DNA from 3 places in the Planomonospora antibiotica genome. Region 1 is predicted to be linked to each of the others. Evidence: riboswitches for the same ligand, from Rfam matches in the RefSeq annotation. Region 1 holds a riboswitch; each other region holds the start of a gene.
The links. A riboswitch is a leader RNA that binds a small molecule or an ion and turns the genes downstream of it on or off. The one in region 1 is predicted to bind cyclic di-AMP.

Region 1 (7,596 bases):
ACCGTCCACGAGGCCCCGAGCGCGACTCCCCGCCGACCCGCCGCGGCGGCCCCGGCGTCCCTTCCAGGAGGCCTTCAGATGTCCGAAAGCGGCTACACCCTCACCCCGCAGACGACGACCGTCCCACCCGGCGAGGCCACCGACTTCCGGTTCACCGTCACCGGGCCCGACGGCCGGCCGCTGACCGGTTATCAGACCCAGCACGGCAAGCAGCTTCACCTCATCGTGGTCTCCCGCGATCTGGGCGACTTCCGGCACCTGCACCCGGCCAAGGCCGCCGACGGAACCTGGTCGGTGAAGCTGACCCTGCCGGAGGCGGGCGTCTACCGGGCGTTCGCCGACTTCGCCCCCGAAGGCGGCCATGGGCTGACCTTGGGAACGGACCTGCACGCCGCCGGTGACTACACGCCCAGGGCGCTGCCCGAGGTGAGCCGCACCGCCACGGTCGACGGCTACACGGTGGAGCTGGGCGGGGAGCTGGTCCCCGGCGCCTCCAGCGCCCTGACGCTGACGGTGAGCAAGGACGGCAAGCCGGTCACCGACCTGCAGCCGTACCTGGGCGCCTACGGGCACCTGGTCGCGCTGCGCGCCGGAGACCTGGCCTACCTGCACGTGCACCCCGACGGCGAGCCCGGCGACGGCACGACGGCGGCCGGTCCGGGCATCACCTTCCACGCCGAGGTGCCCAGCCGCGGCGACTACCGGCTCTTCCTGGACTTCCAGCACGAGGGAGTCGTGCGGACCGCGGCCTTCACCGCCCACGCCGGCCAGAGCCCGGCCCCGACGGCGACCCCCGCCCGTCCTGCCGACACGGCGCCCACGCCGCGGCCCGCAGCAACCCCTGAGAAGTCCGGCTCGCACGGCGAGCACACGCACTGACGCACATGCGCGACGCGAGAAAGGAACGGTGACGTCGATGTCCCCCGTGACCGACGACAGACCACCGGCCGCCACCGGCGCGGTCGAGCTCTCCATCGGCGGCATGACCTGCGCGTCCTGCGCCAACCGCATCGAGCGCAAGCTCAACAAGCTCGACGGCGTGACCGCGACGGTCAACTACGCCACCGAGAAGGCCAAGGTCACCTTCCCCGAGGGCCTCGACCCGCAGACGCTGATCGAGCAGGTGGAGCAGGCCGGCTACAGCGCCGCGCTGCCCGCCCCGCCCGCCGGGCACACCGCCGGGCAGGCCGCCCCGCAGGAGGCGGCCGACGAACTCGCGTCGCTGCGCGCCCGCCTGATCACCTCCGTCGTGCTGGCCGTGCCGGTGATAGCGATGGCGATGATCCCGCCCCTGCAGTTCACCCACTGGCAGTGGCTGTCGCTCACCCTGGCCGCTCCGGTCGTGGTCTACGCGGGCTGGCCGTTCCACAAGGCCGCCTGGACCAACCTGCGGCACGGCGCCGCCACCATGGACACCCTGGTCTCGCTCGGCACGATCGCCGCGCTCGGCTGGTCGTTGTGGGCGCTGTTCTTCGGCAGCGCGGGCACGGCGGGGATGACCCACCCGTTCGCGTTCACCATCGAGCGCACCGACGGCTCGGGCAACATCTACCTGGAGGCCGCCGCCGGGGTGACCGCGTTCATCCTGGCCGGGCGCTACTTCGAGGCGCGCTCCAAGCGCCGCGCCGGCGCCGCCCTGCGGGCGCTGCTGGAACTGGGCGCCAAGGACGTCGCCGTGCTGCGCGGCGGCACCGAGGTCCGCATCCCCAGCAACCAGCTGGTGGTCGGGGACCGCTTCGTGGTCCGGCCCGGCGAGAAGATCGCCACCGACGGCGTGGTGGAGGAGGGCTCCTCGGCGGTGGACGCCTCCATGCTGACCGGCGAGTCGGTGCCGGTGGAGGTGCGGCCCGGCGACACCGTGGTCGGCGCGACCGTCAACGCCGGCGGGCGGCTGGTGGTGCGCGCCACCCGCGTGGGCGCCGACACCCAGCTCGCCCAGATGGCCAGGCTGGTCGAAGACGCCCAGACCGGCAAGGCCCAGGTGCAGCGCCTGGCCGACCGCATCTCCGGGATCTTCGTCCCCATCGTGATCGCGCTGGCCGTCGGCACGCTCGGCTTCTGGCTCGGCACCGGTGACGGCGCCGGGGCGGCCTTCACCGCCGCGGTCGCCGTACTGATCATCGCCTGCCCCTGCGCGCTGGGCCTGGCCACCCCGACCGCGCTGCTGGTCGGCACCGGCCGCGGCGCCCAGCTCGGCATCCTGATCAAGGGCCCCGAGGTCCTCGAATCGACCCAGAAGATCGACACCGTGGTGCTGGACAAGACCGGCACCGTCACCGAGGGCAGGATGACCCTCGTCGACGTGCACCAGGCCGACGGTGAGGACGCCGAGGAGGTGCTGCGCCTGGCGGGCGCCCTGGAGCACGCCTCCGAGCACCCCATCGCCCAGGCGGTCGCCCGCGGCGCGGCCGAGCAGGTGGGTGAGCTGCCCTTCCCCGAGGACTTCGCCAACATCGAGGGGCTGGGCGTGCGGGGCGTCGTCGACGGCCACGCCGTGCTCGTCGGCCGCCCGCAACTGCTGGCCGAGTGGTCCCAGCACCTGCCGGTCGAGCTGGAGCGCAAGCTCGCCGAGGCGCAGGCGGCGGGCCGCACCGCGGTCGCGGTCGGCTGGGACGGCCGGGCCCGCGCGGTCCTGGTCGTCGCCGACACCGTCAAGGCGACCTCCGCCGAAGCCGTCCGGCGACTGCGCGCGCTGGGCTTGACCCCGGTGCTGCTGACCGGCGACAACGAGGCCGTCGCCAGGACGGTCGCGGCCGAGGTGGGCATCGACGAGGTGATCGCCGAGGTGCTGCCCGCCGACAAGGTGGACGTGGTCAAGCGGCTGCAGGAGCAGGGCCGTACGGTGGCCATGGTGGGCGACGGTGTCAACGACGCCGCCGCGCTCGCCCAGGCCGACCTGGGACTTGCGATGGGCACCGGCACCGACGCCGCCATCGAGGCCTCCGATCTGACCCTGGTCCGCGGCGACCTGCGGGTGGCCGCGGACGCGATCCGCCTGTCGCGGCGGACCCTGGCCACCATCAAGGGCAACCTGTTCTGGGCCTTCGCCTACAACGTGGCCGCCCTGCCGCTGGCCGCCCTCGGCCTGCTCAACCCGATGATCGCAGGAGCGGCGATGGCGTTCTCCAGCGTGTTCGTGGTCACCAACAGCCTGCGCCTGCGCGGCTTCAGATAGGAACCGCCGCTGCAACCGAGTGGAGCCCTTCCCCCGGTTCGGGGGAAGGGCTCCACTCGGTTGCGGCATGAACGATGATCTGCCGCACCCCGACGGCCTGCAGCGCTATGGTCCCGGCAACCCTTCGGCACCCTCCGCGCTGCTTCTGATGGCGGCGGAGGCGTGGCCGGCAGCGGGGAGCGAGCGGTGGATCTGCCCGCTTTCGCGTACGGATCTCAATCAGCTTGGAAGGAATACTGAAGTCAGGCTGGAGGTTGAGCGTGCCAGGAGGTGCAGACATGATCACCCAGCGGGTTGACGCCGAAGTCGCGGTGTGGCTGCGTTGGACGGTGCCCTGCTACTCCACGGTCCCCCGGTCCGTCCCGCTCCCCTAGCGACTCTCCAGAGGCCAGGGGACGGGGATGTCCTCTTGTCCCGTGGAGTCTCGTCATGTCCATCGCCGTTCTGACCGCCCATTCCGCGCTCTTTGTCCAGGCGTTCGTCACCCTGCTCGTCATCTTCGATCCGCTGGCCGCAGTGCCGATCTTCCTCACCCTGACCCGTAATCAAAATCCGGCCGGTCGCCGTCGAACAGCCCGCGTGTCCGTGCTCGTCGCCGCAGGGATCGTCTCCGTCTTCGCGATCGCCGGTAATCGCCTGCTGGACGCGCTGGGTATCTCCCTGCAGGCGCTCCAGGTCGCCGGTGGAGCGCTCCTGGCGCTCATCGCACTGGATCTACTCAAAGCCGACTGCGCCAAAGAGCGCGCCAACGCCGAAAGCGGCGCCGTGGCCTTCGTCCCGCTGGGCACGCCGCTGCTGGCCGGGCCTGGAGCCATCGCCGCCGTCATGCTCTACATGGAAAAAGCCGGCAGCTTCGCTGCGGTAACCGCTGTGGTTCTGGCTCTGGTCGCCGCGCTCGTCCTGACTTGGATGACGCTGCGGTTCTCTTCCCTCATCGGCCGCGTCCTCAAGGACAACGGGCTGAACCTCATCACCCGGATCATGGGCCTGCTCGGTGCGGCGATCGCCGTACAGCTCGTCGCCGGGGCCGTCCAGCATTGGGCGCGGTGGGGTGTGGGATGAACACGTGACCACTTTCTACTACTTTCCATAGCAGGGCTTGCGGCATCGTCATTGCTGTTCCCCTCTGCCAGGTATGGCCGGATGAGCCTGGCCCCGGCCAAGGTGATGATGAGGATCACGCCCTTCCGCGACAGCTCTTCCCTGGTGGAGGCCTGTTCTTCTCCGCTTACCCGCCACGGCAGCGGCGATCACAGCCTGATCGCCACCGGGTATCGGATTGCGTACATATCACCAAGTCTTTACTACTATGCTTCGTTTTGCCTCGGCCCTGGTGGCCGGGCTGCCTAATCCTTGGCGCGTTGCCGGGGAGCCGGGGAACCACCGCACCTGGGGTGAACCACTTCGGTGGAAGGGCTTTCTCCAGCCCGAACCCGTCAGCTAACCCGGTCGGCTGAAGGAGAGGAGAGTTCGTGGCGGCTGCGTCCCCCGCATCCCCTGCGTTCCGTCGTCATGCGATCGTGGCCGCCTTCCTGGCCGCGGGACTCGGTTTCATCCTCGGCGTCCCTACCGCGGGCAGCGCGGCCCCCAAGCCCACTGAGGCCGAGCTCAGGAAGGACCTGGCCAGGCTCAACAAGAAGGTCGACACCCTCATCGAGGCCTACGCCGCCAAGCGCGAGTCGCTGGCCAAGGCGCACAAGGCCGAGGGCGTCGCCAAGAAGAACCTGCGCAAGGCCGAGGAGGCATTCACCGCGGCCAAGGGCGAGGTCGATTCCATCGCCCAGCTCCGCTACCAGAGCAGTTCCGGCGACCTTCCGGCGCTGCTGTTCCCCGGTGACATGGGCGGCGCCGCGCTGATGGAGCAGCTGCTCGCCCAGCAGAGTGCCCACTTGGAGGGGTTCACCCGTAGCCGGGACGCCCGCAAGCGGGCCGCCGAGCGGGCCGCCCGGCTCACCGAGCAGATCCGGGGGGAGGCCGAGAAGGTCGAGGACCAGCGCGAGGAGGCCGAGCGGCTCATCCGCGACATCAAAAAAAGGCTCGACCAGCTTGTCCCGCTGGGTTCCGGCCGCCGCTCCAACGGCAGCTGGGCTCCCCAGCTGCCCAACGGGCCCGACAACATCACCGATCGCACCCGGAACATGCGCGATGCCATCAGCAGACGCTTCAGCCTCCCTTACGCGGTCGGCTGCTACCGGGCGGCCAACGACGGCGGCGAGCACCCGCTCGGGCGCGCCTGCGACTTCATGATGAGCGCCGGTGGTGCGATGCCCTCGGCGGCCAATCTCAAGCTCGGCGACGAGATCGCCGACTGGGCGATCAAGAACAAGGACAAGCTCGGCGTCAAGTACGTGATCTGGCGCCAGCGCATCAACCAGGGCTCGGGCTGGCGCTTCATGTCCGATCGCGGAAGCATCACCGCCAACCACTACGACCATCCGCACATCTCGATGTACTGATCTTCAGCCCGGTGCCGCCCAATCGGCACATGATGGAGCGACGCCGGACCGAAGCGGAAAGGCAGCCCTCCTCTCCTCCTCCCGCCGGGCGATAGACCTTCCCCATATTCCGACATATGGCAACGAAGAGGGGTATAACGCTCCTGTGTGGCAGACATCTGCGTGGACCGGATCCTGCGATGCCGAGGAGCGTATCGCGGGATGCACGTGCTCCTGCCCACCCAGCATTTCGCGAGGCCTACCCGCCAGAACTAAGGACCGGCCCGGTGGGCGAGGCAGGAGGGAGACCTCACATGAGCGATCGTCATGTTTTTTCTCCGCTTCTTCCCGACAATCTGCTACGCGCCGCCGTCTGCATAACCTTCATCACCTGCGCCCTGCCCATCGGTGCTCCCGCCTTCATGGCCGATGCGCCCCAGCAGACCCAGCCTGACGATGCGCGCCTGAGCAAAGGCGCCGCACCGCCACCAGCCGGCAAGCTGCCCCCAAAGAAACCCACCCCGGCAGAGTCGCTGCTCAAGGTGGCCGAAAAGCAGATCGGCATCACCGAGAACACCGTCGGCGGTGGCACCAAGTTCCACTCCTGGTACATGGCCTCGCAGCGCGCACAGGAGACTCTGGCCCGTGACGGCGGAGTCATGGAGAACTACGCCAACGCACCCTGGTGCGCGATGTTCATCTCCTGGGTCGGCGAACAGGCCGGCCTGCGGTCCGTCATCGGCGCGGACGCCTACGCCATCGCCTGGGCCGGATGGTTCCAAGACCGCCACCGCTGGGGCCACCTGGCCAAACCCGGCGCCCTTGTCTACTTCGACCTCGACAGCGACGACGATCGCGGCATCTACAAGATCGACCATATGGGCCTGGTGGAGCGCGACAACGAGGACGGCACGATCACCACGATCGAGGGCAACACCGACAAGGGCAAAGTCGAGCGGCGCATCCGACCCACCTCCGATGTCGTCGGCTACGGCTACCCGCGATACCCCTCCCCAGCGAAGGCGGCGACCCGCCATCCCAGCAGCACGAGCCCGCCCGGCCCCGGTACAGACCAGCCTGGTACAGGCCATGAAGCAGGCCGGCCTCGGTCGTGATCCGGCAATGCCTGCACCAGTCAAGATCCGCCTCTATGGGCCCCGGCCTGGTGGAATGGCCCGTTCTTCTACGGGAACATACCTGCTGCGCTCGGCACGGCCGCTGGCTATGCATTCGGGGGCCGGATCCGTGCCAGAGGGCTCCGGATCCGCCTGCGGTGCGGTCCGGGCATATTCGGGGACTTTCTAAAGGGGGCATTAGCATGATCGACGAGCGATCTCTGTCCGCTCGGCTTACGCTGAGCGCCGTGGCCGGGATCGGGGCGCTGGTTCTCCTGACTGGCTGCGGCGGCGAGGATTCAGCGACCGCTCCCACCGGTGCGGCGACCAGTGCTCCGACGACGACGGCGGCCAGCCAGCCGCCCAGTGCGGCCTTTAACGACGCCGACGTGACGTTCGCACAGACGATGATCGTGCACCATCAGCAGGCCGTGGAGATGGCTGAGCTGGCCCAGACACGCGCTGCGGATTCGGAGGTCAAGGACCTGGCGGCCAAGATCAAAGCCGCCCAGGATCCGGAGATCACTACCATGACGGGCTGGTTGTCGGCCTGGGGGAAACCGACGGCTCCGGCGGAAGGTCACGGCGGGCACGCCATGTCCGGGATGATGACCGAGGAGGATATGGAGAAACTCAAGGCGGCCACGGGTGCGGAGTTCGACCGCATGTTCTTGGAGATGATGATCGCTCACCACAGCGGCGCCATCGAGATGGCCAAGACCGAGCAGGCGCAGGGCATCAACCCTGAGGCCAAGCAGCTGGCCGCGACCATCGTGACCGCCCAGCAGGCCGAGATCGAGCAGATGCGCAAAATCCTCGACCGCCTCTGAACCTGAGGAAAAACCGACCCGAGCTCACATCGCGACGGCAG
Region 2 (7,596 bases), on a different contig from region 1:
GAGCTGTCGACCGGCAGCGTTTTTCGCGGCTCTGCAGGATGGGACCGTCTTGGAGACGACCGACGCCGCTCTCCGTCGTCGACCGGCCCACCTGAGGCCAAGCCGCACCATTTTGTTCGCTGGCCGGAGCGCGGCATCCCGCTGGGCGTCGCCGCTGACCGTGATGGAGCCGCGGGGCCGGATCAGTGCGGCGCCGTGCCGCTGGACAAGATCCGGCGGTAGGCGCGGATGCGGTCCTCCACACTGTCCAGGCAGCAGCTGGCGCACTTCTCGCCGTGGTCGGCGGTGTAGAACAAGCAACACGTACGGCGCAGGTAGAACAACCCCTCCCTGCCGCCCTCGGCCAGCCGGACCATCTCCCCGAGCCTGCCCAGCTCCGCCGGGCAGGCGGCGAGGAAATCGTTGTAGGCGCGCTGCAGCAGGTCGACGTCGGCGCCCGGAACCCTGCTCGCCGCGCCGAACGCCGCGGCGCACCCCTGGGCGATGCCGCCGTTGAGTTGGCGCCTGCCTGCGCGGCTGTGCGCCCGCAGCGCGTCGGCGAGAGGAAACAGGTGCTCGTCGAGCACCTGGCCGACCAGCAGCTTCAGCCGCTCGCCCGCAGCCATCTGCGTGGTGTCGGCCAGTCGCGGCCGACGCAGTGCGATCGCCGCGAACCCGTGATGGTCATCGAGTCGCATCGCCACGTTGTCCGGCCGCACGTCCAGCACCTCGCCATACAGCGCCCAGGCCAGCAGCGCGGGAGCCGTCACCGTGCCCGCGTAGACGGCCATGACGGTCAGCGCCGTCGCGTGCGCCGAGACCTGCCCGCTGGCCGTCCGCTCGGCCTCCAGCACCCGGGTCAGCTCCTCGGAGGCCGGGTCCAGCAGCCGGTCCGCAGGAATCCAGCCCTCACCGGCGCTCAGGCCGATCTCCAACCGGTAGCGCTCGCCATAGTCGGTCAGGGCCTTGAGCAGCGGTACGGCGTCGGCGGGCGGCTGAGGCACGGCCTAGAACTCCTTGCGTGATGGACGGCGTCGTCGGCGAATCATTGTGCGTCATCGCCGCAGCAAGCCGGCGCAGTGGCCGCTCGGCACGGGCGCGCCGCACGTCCTGTTCTTCGCGGCGGGTCTTTTCCTAGGTGGCCGCCGCTCGATGGCGGCCCTGCGGCGGCCTGCGGTGCCGTCCCGCCGGCACGTCGCTGGACGGTTTCCGGCTCCTGGCTCGTTTCGTGAGCAACGCCACGCACAGCAGCGCGGTGACCGCCGCCGCAGGAATCGCCGCCTCCGGTAGGGCAGGCGCGTCGGTGGCGGGGTAGTCCTGACGGGCCTTCGTCATGCTGGCGACGGCCTGCATCGTCACCACCGAATCAGGCGAGGGTTTTTTCGCCGGAGGATCAGCTGCCGGCTTGCTTGCGGCCGCTTTTCCCTTCCCCAGGTTCTCCTGGACTTTCCGCGGCAGGCCGTAGCCCACGACCTTGGCCTCATCACGCTCTTTGCGTTTGAGCCACACACCGTCGACGTTGGCCTCAATCGTCGTGATCTTTCCGGCTTTGACCGTCTCCACGATGCCCACGTGGTCGATGGCCGCGACGTTGTCGGAGCCGGACCAGTCGTAGAACACCAGGGCGCCCGGCTCGGGCTCGCTGCTCCAGGCGCCGTGCTTCTTGAACCAGTTGGCGTGGTCGACGGTGTAGGCGAACTCGCCCACATAGTCCTGCACGCCTGCCTGGTTGGCCGCCCAGGCGATGAACATGTCACACCAGGGTGCGATCTTGAAGTGCGGGGTGCTGCTGTCGACGTTGGCGTAGTACCAGTCGCCGAACTTGGTGTAGCCGTCGCTCTTCTCGCGGTATCCGAGGTCTTTGCGGGCAGCCTCAAGCAGCCCCTCGGCAAGAGAACTCACGGGGATGGGGATCCTTGTCTATCGGATGGGACGACCGCATGCGGCGATCGCCGGCGCCATGGCTGCATGGCCGACGCGGCGGGCGATCACGTCGGCGGTCCGCTCAGGCGGTTTTGGACCGGCAGTCGCGCACGGTTCGCGATCCGATGAGGCGCTGCCGGCGGGGCAGCGTCCGGTGAGGGGTTGAGTGGCCTGCTCTCACCCGGGTCTCTCCTTTTCGTCGACCGCCTACCGGGTGAGCTGACGGGTTCGGGCCAGGAGTCGCCCTACCGCCCCTTCGCGCGGCGGATTCACCCCGGCGAGCCCGAGGGAAGATCCACGGTCTCGCATGGTTGGGTCCCCGGTTCCCGGCGGCGGAGTCGTCTCCACCGCCGATGGGATTCGGCGGCGGGCGGGTCGCCTTCCCGATGAAGGCAGGTCACCAGCCATTACGATGCAATGTAGTAGATATGTTCCGAGAAGCTGAACAAAACGTCACATAAAGCTCAAAAGATCTACCTCGGCCGAGGCTGTCCGGAGATCTCCACGCCACGCCGTCGGCTGTCAGCGGTCACGCAAGGATTCCGGTGGCCCGGCCGGGCCCTTGCCGGTCTGCGACACGGCCCCTCGCAGATGGGCGAGGTCGCTTTTCGGCTGGTCGTATTAGGTTCAGCGAGGGTGTGGGACGGTTGCCCGTTCTGATGCGGCGCATAGCGCACGGAGCCGATCGCATGGGTTCCTGCCGTCAGGATCCGTCCACGCATGACGATGACACCGCCTTCCCCGCACCTCAGGGCGGGGAGCCGGTGGACCGTCATTGCAATTTCCCTCAGGAACTATCCGTCATAGTCGAATGTCCAGGCGACGACAGGATGCGCCAAGGGTCGTTCCTGCGAGACCACGTCTGACTGATGGTCCGCATGGCGAGTCCGTAGTCCGCGCTGGGATCAGTACGGGCTCCGTATCCGGCGTCACGAGGTGTCCTCCTCCCGCAGGTAACGGAAAGAAAAGGAACGCATCCTTGCCCGGTCTGTCGCATGCCTTCTACCGCCGAAGCTTGTCCATTGGTCTGGTCTTCGCCGGCGCCGCCAGCTTCACCGTCCTGTCCACCGGGACGGCTCGCGCCACCGACATCTCCACGATCACCGACAGCGATTCCGGCGCGGTTCCCTTCGCGGAGATGCAGGCACGGATCGCCGAGATCGAAAGCCAGATCGCGATGATCGAGCAGCGGGTCACGCCGTACCAGATTCCGGCCACCGAGACTCCGGCTCCGGAGCAGTCGCAGACCGCGGACATCCCCTCGCCAGGCCAGGGCCTGAGCACCGGTACCCCAGGCGAAGGACTTCAGGCACCAGACCAGGCCTCGGCCGGGGATCTTCCCTCTCCGGCCGCCGCGCCGCTGACGGCCAACGCCAAGGTCCAGCAGATGATCGCCACCGCCCGCAGCAAGGTCGGCGAGGGCGAGGCTGCCGACGGCACGAGCTTCTACGGCAAGTGGTATGACACCTACACCAAGCAGAAGGGCTTCGCCGCGGCGCCCTGGTGCGACATGTTCCTGGCGTGGCTGGCCGTCCAGTACGGCGTGCAGGACCAGATGGGCATCTACGCCTACACCCCGTGGCACGCCCAGTGGTTCAACAAGCAGGGCCGCTTCGATCGCACCCCGCGCGTGGGCGACCTGGTCTTCTTCGACTGGGGCGGCTCCAAGAACATCTCGGCCATCGACCACGTCGGCCTGGTGACCGGCGTCAACCCCGACGGCACGGTCTCCACGGTCGAGGCCAACATCAGCGACAAGGTCGTCAGCCGCACCCGCGGTATGAAGGACATCGTCGGCTTCGGCCACCCCGCCTACGCGGGCTGAACCTGCCGGTGCGGTGCTCTCAGCCCTCTCCTCGGAGCGGCTGGTGTTGAGCGCCTGGGGCATTGTCAGCGATCATGGGCCCGGTTGTTGTCCGTAGGCGTCTGCCGATCGCCGTTCGCCGGGCTGATCAGGATGCTGCACACCTCATCGCCGGCGCAGCGGGCGGGGTCGGTGGCCGCGGCTCGGTGCTTGAGGCGCTGCAGCGCCTGGCGCATCTGGGCGAGCTCGGCCAGGCGCCGCTCGATCTGGGCCAGGTGCTGATCGATCAGGTCGGTGACGTGCCGGCAGGGGGCGGTGCCGGAGTCCCGGATGGCCAGGATGCCGCCGATCTCGGCCAGGGTGAACCCCGCGGCCTGGGCGTCGCGGATGAAGGCCAGCCGGGCGGCGGCCTCGGCGGGGTAGTCGCGATAACCGGCCGAGGTGCGGGGCGGCTCAGGCAGCAGCCCGGCCGCTTCGTAAAACCGGATGGTCTTGGCACTGACTCCGGCGCGGTGGGCGAGCACTCCGATGCGCATGCCTCCAGCCTAGGCTTGACCTTCCAGCGCACTGGAACCTCTACCGTCTGCGGTGAGCACCCGCACACCGCCCACGACCCGGAGGCCATCATGCTGGAGCTGACCCTGCTGACCGTGCCGGACTGCCCGAACGAGGGCGTCTTGCGTGAGCGGCTCGCCCAAGCCCTTACCGGCCACCCCGACGCCTCCCTCACCCACCGGGTGGTCGCCACCGAGGCGCAGGCGGCCCGGTGGGGCATGCACGGCTCCCCGACCCTGCTGATCAACGGCGTCGACGTCTTCGCCGCCCCCACCACCCCGGCCAGCCTCTCCTGCCGCCTCTACCACGACGAAAACGGCCCGAGTGGCGGCGCTCCCTCGGTCGCGGCCTTGCGCGAGGCGCTGCGCCGCGCCGCCGACGCCGCTCCGGTCCCAGCCGCGCTGGCCCAGGCCGCCGGCCGCGCCGGACTCGGCCGCCTGGCCCCCATCGAGGGCGGGCTGCGCGCGGTGCACCAGCGCGTCCTGCGCGCCTTCGCCGCCACCGGACAGGCCCCGGCGCAGGCCGACTTGGACGCGGCCGCCGCCCCCTACACCACCACCGGTGATCGGGCGCTGGCCCAGCTGCACGCCGCCGACTTCCTACGCCTGGACGCACGCGGGGCGATCAGCGCCGTCTACCCGTTCTCCCCGGCTCCGACCCCGCATCGGGTACGGATCAGCGGCGGGCCGGAGGTGTTCGCGATGTGCGCGATCGACGCGCTCGGCATCGCCGCGATGCTCGGCACCGAGGTGACGATCCACTCCGCCGAACCCGGCACCGGCCGCGCGATCACCATCACTGTGCCCGCCCACGGCCAGGCGCCGGTGTGGGAGCCGGCCGCGGCCGTGGTCTTCTACGGCCGGCAGCCGACCGGTTGCGGGAGCCGCCCCTCCGAACCCCCGCCATGCGAATCCCGGGCGGATGCCGTGGCGGCCTCCGTGGCGGCGGATCTGTGCTGCGGTGTCATCAACTTCTTCACCAGCACCGACGCCGCGCAGGCCTGGGCGGCGGCGCACCCGCACGTGGCCGGGCAGGTGCTCGCCCAGGAGCAGGCCTGGCAGCTCGGCGTGCACATCTTCGGCCCGCTGCTGCAGCTGTCCTAGCCGGGCGTCGACCGCTGGGGCTGTCGAGTCCGTTTCGACAGCCTACGGTCGGCATCACCGCCCCGCCCTCAGCGGGGCATGCGAACGCACGGTTGAGCACCGGCGATCCCGCCGGCCATGGGGCATCGCGGTGCCACACTGGGCGGTGTGGCCGCCCCCGAGATGACCGCCGCTGACGTCGGTGAATTCCTGACCCTGATGGATCACCTGGGCATCGGTATCTGGCTGGACGGCGGGTGGGCGGTGGACGCCTGCCTGGGCGCACAAACCCGCCGGCACGGCGATCTGGACATCATCGTGCAGCAGCACGATGCGCCCGCGGCCGTCGCCGCTCTGCATGATCGCCGATACCGGCCGGTGCCGGGGGATGAGGCCACCGCCTGGAACTTCGTCCTGGGTGATGAGGCCGGGCACCTGATCGACATCGACGTCGTCGCCGTGGACGCCGGCGGCCACGGCATCTACGGCCCGCCCGACAACGGCCAGTGCTACCCGGCTGCGGCCCTGGCCGGCACCGGCTGGATCGGCGGCCGCGAGGTGGCCTGCATCAGCCCGCCCTGGCTGGTGCGCCTGCACACCGGCTATGCCGTCGACGCCGATGACTGGGCTGATGTCTCGGCGCTGTGTGAGCGATTCGACATCCCCGTGCCCGAGGACTATCAGCGGTTCCAGCAGCCCCACCGAGGGTGATGTTGCGCGCGACAGCTGGTAGAGCCCACCTTGGAGCAACGCGGAGCACGCTGCGTCACCGGTGAGGGGAGAGACCCAGCGAAGCTGAGGCCGGACCTCCTGCGGCGCCCAGGCAGAAAACGCGTCTGGGCGCCGCGGAATGTGTGAGGTCCCTGTCAGAGGCGGTCGAGGAGTTTCCGCATCTGCTCGATCTCGGCCTGCTGGGCGGTCTCGATGGTCTTGGCCAGCTGCTTGGCTTCAGGATTGAGCCCTTGCGCCTGCTCGGTCTTGGCCATCTCGATCGCGCCCTGGTGGTGAGCGATCATCAGTTCGGCGAACATCCGGTCGAACTTCGCGCCCTTGGCTTCCTGGAGCTTGACCATGTCCTCCTCGGTCATCATGCCGGGCATGCCGTGGCCACCGTGGGCGCCGTCAGGCATGGTCGCCTTGCCCCAGGCCGTCAGCCAGGCGGTCATGGTGGCGATCTCCGGGTCCTGGGCGGCCTTGATCTCCGCTGCCAGTTCCTTGATCTCCGCGTCGGCGGCCTGGGTCTCGGCGAGTTTGGCCATCTCCACGGCCTGCTCGTGGTGCGGGATCATCAGCTGGGCGAAGGTGACGTCGGCGTCGTTGAAGGAGGCTGCCGGCTGCGCGCTTGTGGTGGCCGGGGCACTGCCGGTCATGCCGGGATGCCCGGTCGCGTGCTCTTCCCCGCCTCCGCAAGCGGTGAGAAGGAACAGGGCAGCGGCCCCCGCGGCAGCGGTCAAGGTGATCCTGCGGGAGAGGCGGTGGTTGGTGAACATCTTCATCGATCTCTTTCCGGTGCTTCGGGACTGACCATGATCCTTTACAGCGGGAGCTCGTTGCCGCCCGCCGAACTGACCGGCCTATATGCGCAGAACCGACAGATGGGCCAGGCGCCGTGCCGTTCTCCGAGGTGGAGGGCGGGCGGCAACGAGCGCCGCTGAGGTGCGGGCCGCCCCGGAGTGGGGTGACCGCCAGGTCCACCGCAGCGCCATGGCGGCGATGAGGAGGGGGACTGAAGTGAGTACGGCCAGGCAGACGGAGACCGGATCGAAGCGAGGAAATGCGTCCCCGGCAGCCCGCATCTGCGTTCCATCGTGGACCGTCATGGCGCCAGAGGGTGCAGCCTCGGCTTCGAACGTTTTGTGATCCGGGAAGGGCGCAGGTGCCACGAGGCCGGGCGTATCGCCGTGTCCGGCCTCGTGCTCCAGATGTCCGAGCGTGTGCATCCCGGCGATCCCCAGGGCGAGCGCGACAAGGAGCACCGAGCGGAGCATCCGCAGGGGAGATCGGCGGATCAACCCGTGCATGCTCTCCCTCATCCATTGATGATCGGTCATTTCGATGCGAACCCCTACGAAGGTAGATCGTAGGATGGCCAGCCGGCGTGAGCAAAGAGAGATCGTTGCCGCGCCCCTCTCCCTAAGGCATGCGAAGTGCTGGCATCGCGGCTCGGCGTCCGGTTCCACGCCCGCTTACTATCACTTATAGTAGAGGCGGCGGACAGGTCCCCATCTGCTGACCGTCGACATCGCCGTCCGA
Region 3 (7,596 bases), on a different contig from region 1:
GCCACGGCGGACATGACATGTCCGGGATGATGGACGAAGAAGACATGAACAAGCTCATGGCCGCGAAGGGAACCGGTTTCGACCGGATGTTCTGCGAGATGATGATCGACCATCACGAAGGCGCCATCGAGATGGCCAAGACCGAGCAGGCACAGGGCGCCAACCCCGACGCCAAGGAGATGGCCAAGACCATCGAAACCGCCCAGCAGGCCGAGATCGAGCAGATGAACGAGATCCTCGCCAGGCTCTGAACCGTGCACTGCACACGGCGGAGGTCTTCCCCGCAGGGCGAGCACGAGCGGTCCGGACCGCTCTACCTGACGGCTCCGGTGCCCGTGATGGGCGGGCGACGCCCCCCGATAAGACGGTGCCCACGCCTGCTGTGACTCCCTGCGGCGGCGTGCACGCCTGGTACGGGGCCGGCCTTGGCCGTCGCGCCGTCGACGCCACGACCGGCGGCTCACAGCCGCCGCAGAGCAGAGAGACCCCGGCCGTGATCGCAACGGCCGTCGCGGTAGCGAACCTCCCGGGCAGAGGTGACCGAGGCCTTCCACTCGGCAACCGCACCGCACCCTCGATGCTCTCCTCCCGCCACCTCCAGCGGATCCCATGAAGGAAAGGCCCCAGGAGCGGCCGCACCGGTTCCGCCTGCGGCGCGGCTCCCAGGCCGAGGAACGCCCTGTCCCCTTCGCGAAGGGTCCTCCTTCCTCATGGTCCCCACCGCCCGCCCCGCCACCCACGCCCGTGCCCTGAGCGCCGCCATCCTGGCCCTCACGATCGGCGCGACTCCAACCGGTACCGCCCACGCGGACACCCACCAGACGGTCATGCTGAAGGGCTCGACCACCGCTTCCTACTTCTGGGACGACGGTTCCGGCCGCAACGGCGACACCGGTCTGCCGGCCTCGGGCAAACCAATGCAAAAGGGCCTGGCCGCTTCCCCGTCATGGCCGCTGCTGACCGAGGGCTACGTGCTCTACAAGGGCAGGAAGGCGCCGTTCTTCGTCGGCGACCGCGGTCCGGGCGAGCCGTCCAGCCGCGGCATCATGCTGGATCTGGACGCCAAGACCTTCGCCGAGCTGACCGGTGGCACCTTCGACGCCGAGGCGCTGACGGTGCGGGGCAACGGCGGCCTGGGCCACATCAAGGTCGACTACGTCATCACCAAGTGGGGTCCGGGCAAGGGAAAGAAGAACCTGCCGCTGCCCTTCGCCACCGGCGCCTACGCGCGTCACGACGACGACCCCGCCGAACCCGTGCCGGCCCGGACCGCCGAGGCCGAGCCGCGGGAGACCTCCACGGAGGCTCCCGCGAGCACGGGGCCGGCCGGGCAGGCCGGCGGAGGGACAACGGTTCCCGCGGTAGGAGGTGACCGGACCGGCACCGTGGCCCCGAACGCCACCGCCGCTGAACGGGACTCCGGGAGCACGACCGCCGTGTCTTCGGTCACCGATGGACCCGGCAGCAGCCCCAAGAGCGTCCTGCTCGTGATCGCGGGTGTGATCGGGGGCGGAATGGTGATCGGCGGTCGGCTCCTCGGCAGGCGACCGGCCCTCGCAGGAGGTCACACGGGGCCGGGACACCCCTCATTGCGGGCACGCGGGCGGCATCGAAGGCGCCCCTGACCACCCTTTCGCGCGCTTGCGAGATGCGTCCGGCGCGGCAGGGCCATCAACGAGAGCTCCTTATGCCTGGACACCGGCTACCGCGTCAACGCTCAAGGGCTGCTGCCGACCGGCGTCATCGGTTCCCTCGGCGTGCCCGCCGAGGGAACCGCTGCCCGGGCCATCACCATCGCCCGGCGCGCCCGCGCTGATCGGAGCCGCGGCTTCGCCCAGCCTCACCGGGCCGCCCGGGCTGGCCGCTCACCCATCGCCTGAGTGATCATCGCGACATCCTCGCCTGCGTTGCACCTGAGCTGCGCCTGCGCGTCACTACCCCGGCTGCTCATCAGCGCCGGTGAGCAGCCCGTCGGTGAGGCTCTTTGCTTTCAGTACATCGAGATGTGCGGGTGGTCGTAGTGGTTGGCGGTCACGCTCCCGCGGTCCGACATGAACCGCCACCCGGAGCCGTGGTTGATCCGCTGGCGCCAGATCACGTATTTCACGCCGAGCTTGTCCTTGTTCTTGACGGCCCAGGCGGCGATCTCGTCACCGAGCCGGAGGTTGGCGGCCGAGGGCATCGCCCCGCCGGCGCTCATCATGAAGTCGCAGGCGCGCCCGAGCGGGTGCTCACCGCCGTCGTTGATCGGCCGGTAGCAGCCGACCGCGTACGGCAGGGCGAAGCGTTTCCTGATGGCCTCGCGCATGTTACGGGTGCGGTCGGTGATGTTGTCGGCACCATTGGGGAGTTGGGGCGCCCAGGTGCCGTTGGCGCGGCGGCCGGAGCCCAAAGGCACGAGCTGATCGATCTTCTTCTTGATGGCGCCGATCAGCTCCTCGGCGTCCCTGCGCTGCTCCTCGACGTGCTCGCTCTCCCGGCGCAGGTCCTCGGTGAGCTGCGCGGCCCGGTCGGAGGCCTGCTTCCTGGCGTCCCTGCTGCGGGCGAAACCGTCGAGGTAGGCGCCCTGCTGGGCGGCCAGCTGTTCCAGCATGGCCGCACCGCTCATGTCACCGTCGCCGAACAGCAGTGCGGGCAGATCACCGGAGTCGCTCTGGTAGCGGAGCTGGGCGATGGAGTCGACCTGCTTTTTGGCCTCCGCGTAGGCGTCCTCGGCCTTGCTCAGGTTCTCCTTGGCGACGCTCTCGGCCTTCTGCGCCTTCTTCAGCGACTCGCGTTTGGCGGCGTAGGCCTCGATGAGCGCGTCGACCTTCGTGGTGAGCTTGTTCAGCTCCTTGCGGAGCTCGGCCTCGCGGGGCTTGGGGGCTGCGGCGGCCGGGGAGGGGGGACCGAAGACGACTCCGAACGCGGAGATCACGCAGGCGGTCGCGGCCAGACGGTGGCGGAACATGGGGGACGTGGGCGACGGGGCCGCCACGCACTCTCCTCTCCTTCGGCCGGCCGGGTTAGCTGACGGGTTCGGGCGGGAGGACGCCCTTCCACGGAACGTGGTTCACCCCAGGTGCGGTGGTTCCCCGGCTCCCGGGCGCTTCGCCCGGGATGAGGCATGCCGGCCCTTTCGGCCAGCGCGCAACGAAGCATAGTAGTAAACAGCCGGTCATATGACCCTAATCCGATGCAAAGAAGTGATCTTTACGTGATCACCCGCTGCCAGGCGTCGCTGCGAGGGAGGACTCCGATGGAGAGGGAGTCGCGATCTACCAGGAGATTTCCGGTGTAGAACGGTGTGGTGGTGCACCGTGGTGACATGGCGGCCCGCGCGAGCGAGCCGTCCAGGCATGCCGGAATCTACTATTCATCATAGGAGGTGAATGTTGTCGCTCCGGTGATCGTGCCTGCCTGGGCAGATGCCACAGGACCCGGGGCCTCACCTGGGCCACCCCGATGGAGTCGTCGGCGAGACGCCCCGCCGGTCCCGCGGAAAGGATCCGCCGTTGCGGGCCGCCCGGCGGCGGTCAGGCCGGGGTCGCCTGCGGCTGCCGGCCCGGTTCCAGCCGGCCCGACCGGTCCAGGGCGAGCACCGCCACGGCGCAAGCGCCCCCGACCGCGGCCATCACCCACCACGGAAGGCCGGGCATCCCCGCCTGCCTCCCGGCGTCGAGTGCCGCGCCGGTCAGCAGGTTGCCCGCGGCGATGCCGAGACCCGACAGGGTGTTGTAGAAGCCGTAGTAGGTGCCCATCATGCGCTCCCCGCCGAGCGCGGCGATGGTCGCCATCTCGAACGGGTAGACGATCATGACCGCCAGGCTCAGCAGGCCGGTCGCCAGGAGCACCGGTGCCAGGGCCAGAGCGTGCGCCGGCCAAGGCGCCGTACCCGGCAACGCGGGGGCCAGGGACGCCGCCAGGGCGAGCGGCACGAACGAGGTGCCCATCAGCCCCAGGCCCCGCGCCATCGCCTGCCCCGCCGTCCAGCGCCGCCTGGCCCACGCGGTGATGCGGACCTGCCCGACGATGGCCAGGACGCCGGAGAGCATGAACAGCAGGGTGACGCCGAGCTCGCTCCCGGTCAGCCGGCGCACCTCGATCGGCAGGCCCAGGTAGACCTGGAAGTTGAGCACGTAGGAGCCGATCATCGCCAAGGAGAACAGCAGGAAGGACCGGTTGCCGATGATCTGGCGCCAGTCGTGCAGCATGCCGGCCTGCGCGCCGGCCCTGCTGCCGGAACGGCCCGGCAGGGCGCGGATCTGGACGACGGCCAGGACGGTGAACAACCCGGCGGCGACCAAGCAGGTCAAGCGGAAGGTCACCCCGCCCAGCACCAGCCCGATCAGCGGGCCTACCATGATGCCCGTCTGGTAGAAGACGTTGAAGACGGCGAACGCCTCCACCTTGCGCTCACCCGCCTCCTGGGCGAGATAGGCGCGCGCGGCCGGGTTGAACAGGGCTCCGGCCAGGCCCGTCAGCGCGGAGGCGGTGATCAGCCACGGCAGTGATTCGGCCAGGCCGAACAAGGTGAACCCGACGCTGCGCAACCCCAGCCCCGCCGTGATCATCGGTTTGTAGCCGATCCGGTCGGCCAGGCTCCCGCCGAGCAGGAACATGCCCTGCTGGCTGAGGTTGCGCACGCCGAGGATGAGCCCGACCAGCCAGACCGCCAGCCCGAGCTCACCGGACAGGTGCAGGGCCAGATACGGCATGAGCATGTAGAAGCCGACGTTGATGGTGAGCTGGTTGACCAGCAGCAGCCGGATCGGCCGGTTGAACGAGCGGACCTGGGCGACGGTGGCCTTCACGCGCGGCCCTCCAGCGGGTCGGTCACCGTGTCGCAGCGGGTCCACCGCAGGACCTCGGCCTGCGACGGATGGGCGATCTCGTCGGGTTCGGGTTCCGGCTTGGCGTCGAGCAGTCCGCGTTCGGCGCAGTAGGCGTCGTTGTAGACGGTATCGAAGTAGCGCTCGGGGCCGTCGGGGAAGACCACGGCGATCCGCGTGCCCGCGGGTTCGGTACGTGCCAGCCAGGAGGCCACCAGCGCCACCGCGCCCACGCTCCATCCGCCGGTGGCGTACCTGGCCGCCGCGAGCCGCCGGCAGGCCCAGACGGCCTCGCCCGGCGCCACCCAGTGGATCTGGCTGAAAGCGCCGTAGTCGACGTTGCGGGGATGGATACTGCTGCCCAGGCCGCGCATGAGCCGGGTGCGGGCGGGCTGGCCGAAGATGGTCGAGCCGACGGTGTCGACGCCCACCAGCCGCACCCCGGGGTAGATCCGGCGCAGGGTGCGGAAGATCCCGGCGCTGTGGCCGCCGGTTCCCACGCTGCACACCAGCACGTCGATGCGGCCCGGCCGGCGGGCCAGCTCCCGGGCGAGCCGCTCGTAGGCGGAGACGTTGTCGGGGTTGTTGTACTGGTCCGGGCAGTAGGCACCGGGATGCTGCTCCAGCAGCTCACCGACCCGCCGCCGGCGCGCCTGCTGCCAGCCGCCGGCGGGGTGGGGCGCGGTGACCGTCTCGATCCGGGCGCCGTAGGCGGTCAGCAGCCGGTGCATCAGCGGTTCCATGCCCGGATCGCTCACCAGGGTCACCGGGTGGCGGTGAACGATGCCGGCCAGCGCGAGCCCGAGGCCGAGTGTGCCGCTGGTCGACTCGACGATCAGGGCTCCCGGTCGCAGGTCTCCGCGCAGGCGGGCCTGCTCGACCATGTGGAGCGCGGGACGGTCCTTGATGCCGCCGGGGTTGTGGCCCTCCAGCTTCGCCCAGAAGCCGTGGCTCCCCCCGGTCCACAGTTCCGGTATCCACAGCACCGGGGTGTCGCCGACCAGGTCGGCGGGGGAGGAGGCCCCTGGAGCGCTCGTCATCGGGGCACGGGTTTTCGCGTGCAGGTTCTTCATCTGGCGTTCCTCAGCACTGCGCAGATCGCGGTCAGGATGCGTGCGGAGGCGCGGACATGCCGGAAGACGGCTGCCGGACGAACAGGAGATCGTCGATCGGCAGGCGAGGACGGCATGGCCCGCCGGGGGCATCTACACCCGTGACTCGCAGAGCAGGTTGAGGAGGTAGGCGCCGGAGCGCGGTAAGGCCCGTGCCGGATCGGGAGCGTGCCGTCCGAGCGCGGGTCCGGAGGTCTCGCCGGAGACGGCCGGACTGATCGGAGGCCAGCCGCCGATCAGTGGCGGCGGGCAAGAGGTGGCCTGTCGCTGGCCGGAAGCCGCCTGGGCGGCAGGAGCGTCGCAGGTCACCGGATGCTCATGGCCGCCGGAGGGCGACGGGGAATGCCTGTGATCACCCCAGTGCGCCGGGGAATGCTCATGAGAGGCAGTCGATGCGGAGGAGGAAGAGGAGGCAGGGAGTTCCTCCGCGTGCGCGTGCGACCCGGTCGAGCAGAGGAGCACATGGAAGACGACGAGCGCCGCGAGCACGCCGGCCCACAACCCTGGCGTTCCAGGAAGCCGGGCGAGCGACGACCGGACACTCGTGATCACACAATCGAGCCTATGTCACTCTCCGTGCCGGTCGCTTCTCCTACGGGTAAACGTCGTGGAAGAAGGGGGGCGTGTCCGAGACCGATGCGCCATCGGCCGGCGCGCGTCCATGGGGCGGGTGAGAAGCCGATATGCACGGCGAACCGGTGGACGAACCGACGGCCGGCCGCGCCGACCGGTTCGCCGCAGGTGTTGCGCGCCCGGTCGACGGGTTCCGGCGCACCGCGCAAGGAGCGCGTGACCTTCCCCGCTAGAGATCCTCGACGCACCCGGCAGGGACGTGACCGGAGGAGGGCCCATCCCCGCGGTCGATGTGGTCGGCGTGGAACAGGCCCTGGGTCAGCAGGCGGCGCACGTGCTCGTCGGCGGCGCTGTAGTAGATGAAGGTGCCCTCGCGACGGCCCTTGACCAGGCCCGCGAGACGGAGCTTGGCCAGGTGCTGGCTGACCGCGGTGGGGGCAGCGTCAGCGAGTTCGGCCAGGCAGGCGACGTTCGACTCGCCCTGCAGCAACGCCCACAGGATCTTGATGCGGGTGGGATCGGACAGCAGCCGGAACGACTCGGCGGCCAGGTGCACCTGTTCCTCGGTCGGCATGTCGAAGTCCGGCAGCGACGTGTGCATGTCCGTCAGCATACCCCCGAACCCCGCTACTTGCGTATCTGCGTGAATGCGCATATATGCTTCCAGGGTGATGACCGACGTGAGAACCATTCCCGGCACCGAGGCCGGCCCCGTTTCGCCTCGCCCCGGCTCGGCATGGCGGGCCGGGACGTGGTCGCTGCCCGAGGTGCGCTGGGCGGCGGCCGCCACCGCGCTGTTCACCGCCGGCGGCCTGGCCCAGCTGGCCGCAGCACCCTCCTGGTTGTGGTGGACCCTGTACCTGGCCTGCTACACCGCCGGAGGCTGGGAACCCGCACTGTCGGGCCTGAGAGCGCTGCGGGACAAGACGCTGGACGTCGACCTGCTCATGGTGGTCGCGGCGATCGGCGCCGCGGCCATCGGACAGGTCTTCGACGGAGCCCTGCTGATCGTCATCTTCGCCACCTCCGGCGCGCTGGAGGCCCTGGCCACCAAACGCACTGAAGACGCGGTGCGCGACCTGCTGGACCTGGCACCTGAG

Region 2: it holds a riboswitch for cyclic di-AMP, as region 1 does, so the genes downstream of both, IEZ06_RS32390 (CHAP domain-containing protein) here and IEZ06_RS34000 (coiled-coil domain-containing protein) in region 1, are expected to answer to the same signal.
Region 3: it holds a riboswitch for cyclic di-AMP, as region 1 does, so the genes downstream of both, IEZ06_RS23970 (coiled-coil domain-containing protein) here and IEZ06_RS34000 (coiled-coil domain-containing protein) in region 1, are expected to answer to the same signal.

What each region holds. Positions count from the first base shown of each region.
Region 1 is NZ_BMQE01000076.1:10,634-18,229, forward strand. Features, by position in the region: gene IEZ06_RS33985 (DUF8832 domain-containing protein) at 1-879, shown strand, start outside; gene IEZ06_RS33990 (heavy metal translocating P-type ATPase) at 917-3,175, shown strand; gene IEZ06_RS33995 (MarC family protein) at 3,605-4,237, shown strand; cyclic di-AMP (ydaO/yuaA leader) riboswitch at 4,509-4,644, shown strand; gene IEZ06_RS34000 (coiled-coil domain-containing protein) at 4,648-5,631, shown strand; gene IEZ06_RS34005 (CHAP domain-containing protein) at 5,925-6,725, shown strand; gene IEZ06_RS34010 (DUF305 domain-containing protein) at 6,929-7,555, shown strand.
Region 2 is NZ_BMQE01000062.1:23,268-30,863, forward strand. Features, by position in the region: gene IEZ06_RS32385 (IucA/IucC family C-terminal-domain containing protein) at 183-983, opposite strand; gene IEZ06_RS32390 (CHAP domain-containing protein) at 1,114-1,881, opposite strand; cyclic di-AMP (ydaO/yuaA leader) riboswitch at 2,091-2,278, opposite strand; gene IEZ06_RS32395 (CHAP domain-containing protein) at 2,918-3,727, shown strand; gene IEZ06_RS32400 (heavy metal-responsive transcriptional regulator) at 3,793-4,242, opposite strand; gene merB (organomercurial lyase) at 4,333-5,364, shown strand; gene IEZ06_RS32410 (nucleotidyltransferase domain-containing protein) at 5,512-6,054, shown strand; partial or broken gene IEZ06_RS32415 (DUF305 domain-containing protein) at 6,210-6,641, opposite strand; gene IEZ06_RS37780 (DUF6153 family protein) at 6,918-7,394, opposite strand.
Region 3 is NZ_BMQE01000029.1:60,713-68,308, reverse strand. Features, by position in the region: gene IEZ06_RS23980 (DUF305 domain-containing protein) at 1-251, shown strand, start outside; gene IEZ06_RS36580 (hypothetical protein) at 711-1,625, shown strand; gene IEZ06_RS23970 (coiled-coil domain-containing protein) at 1,991-2,977, opposite strand; cyclic di-AMP (ydaO/yuaA leader) riboswitch at 2,981-3,117, opposite strand; gene IEZ06_RS23965 (MFS transporter) at 3,516-4,793, opposite strand; gene IEZ06_RS23960 (PLP-dependent cysteine synthase family protein) at 4,790-5,884, opposite strand; gene IEZ06_RS23955 (ArsR/SmtB family transcription factor) at 6,726-7,097, opposite strand; gene IEZ06_RS23950 (heavy metal translocating P-type ATPase) at 7,168-7,596, shown strand, end outside.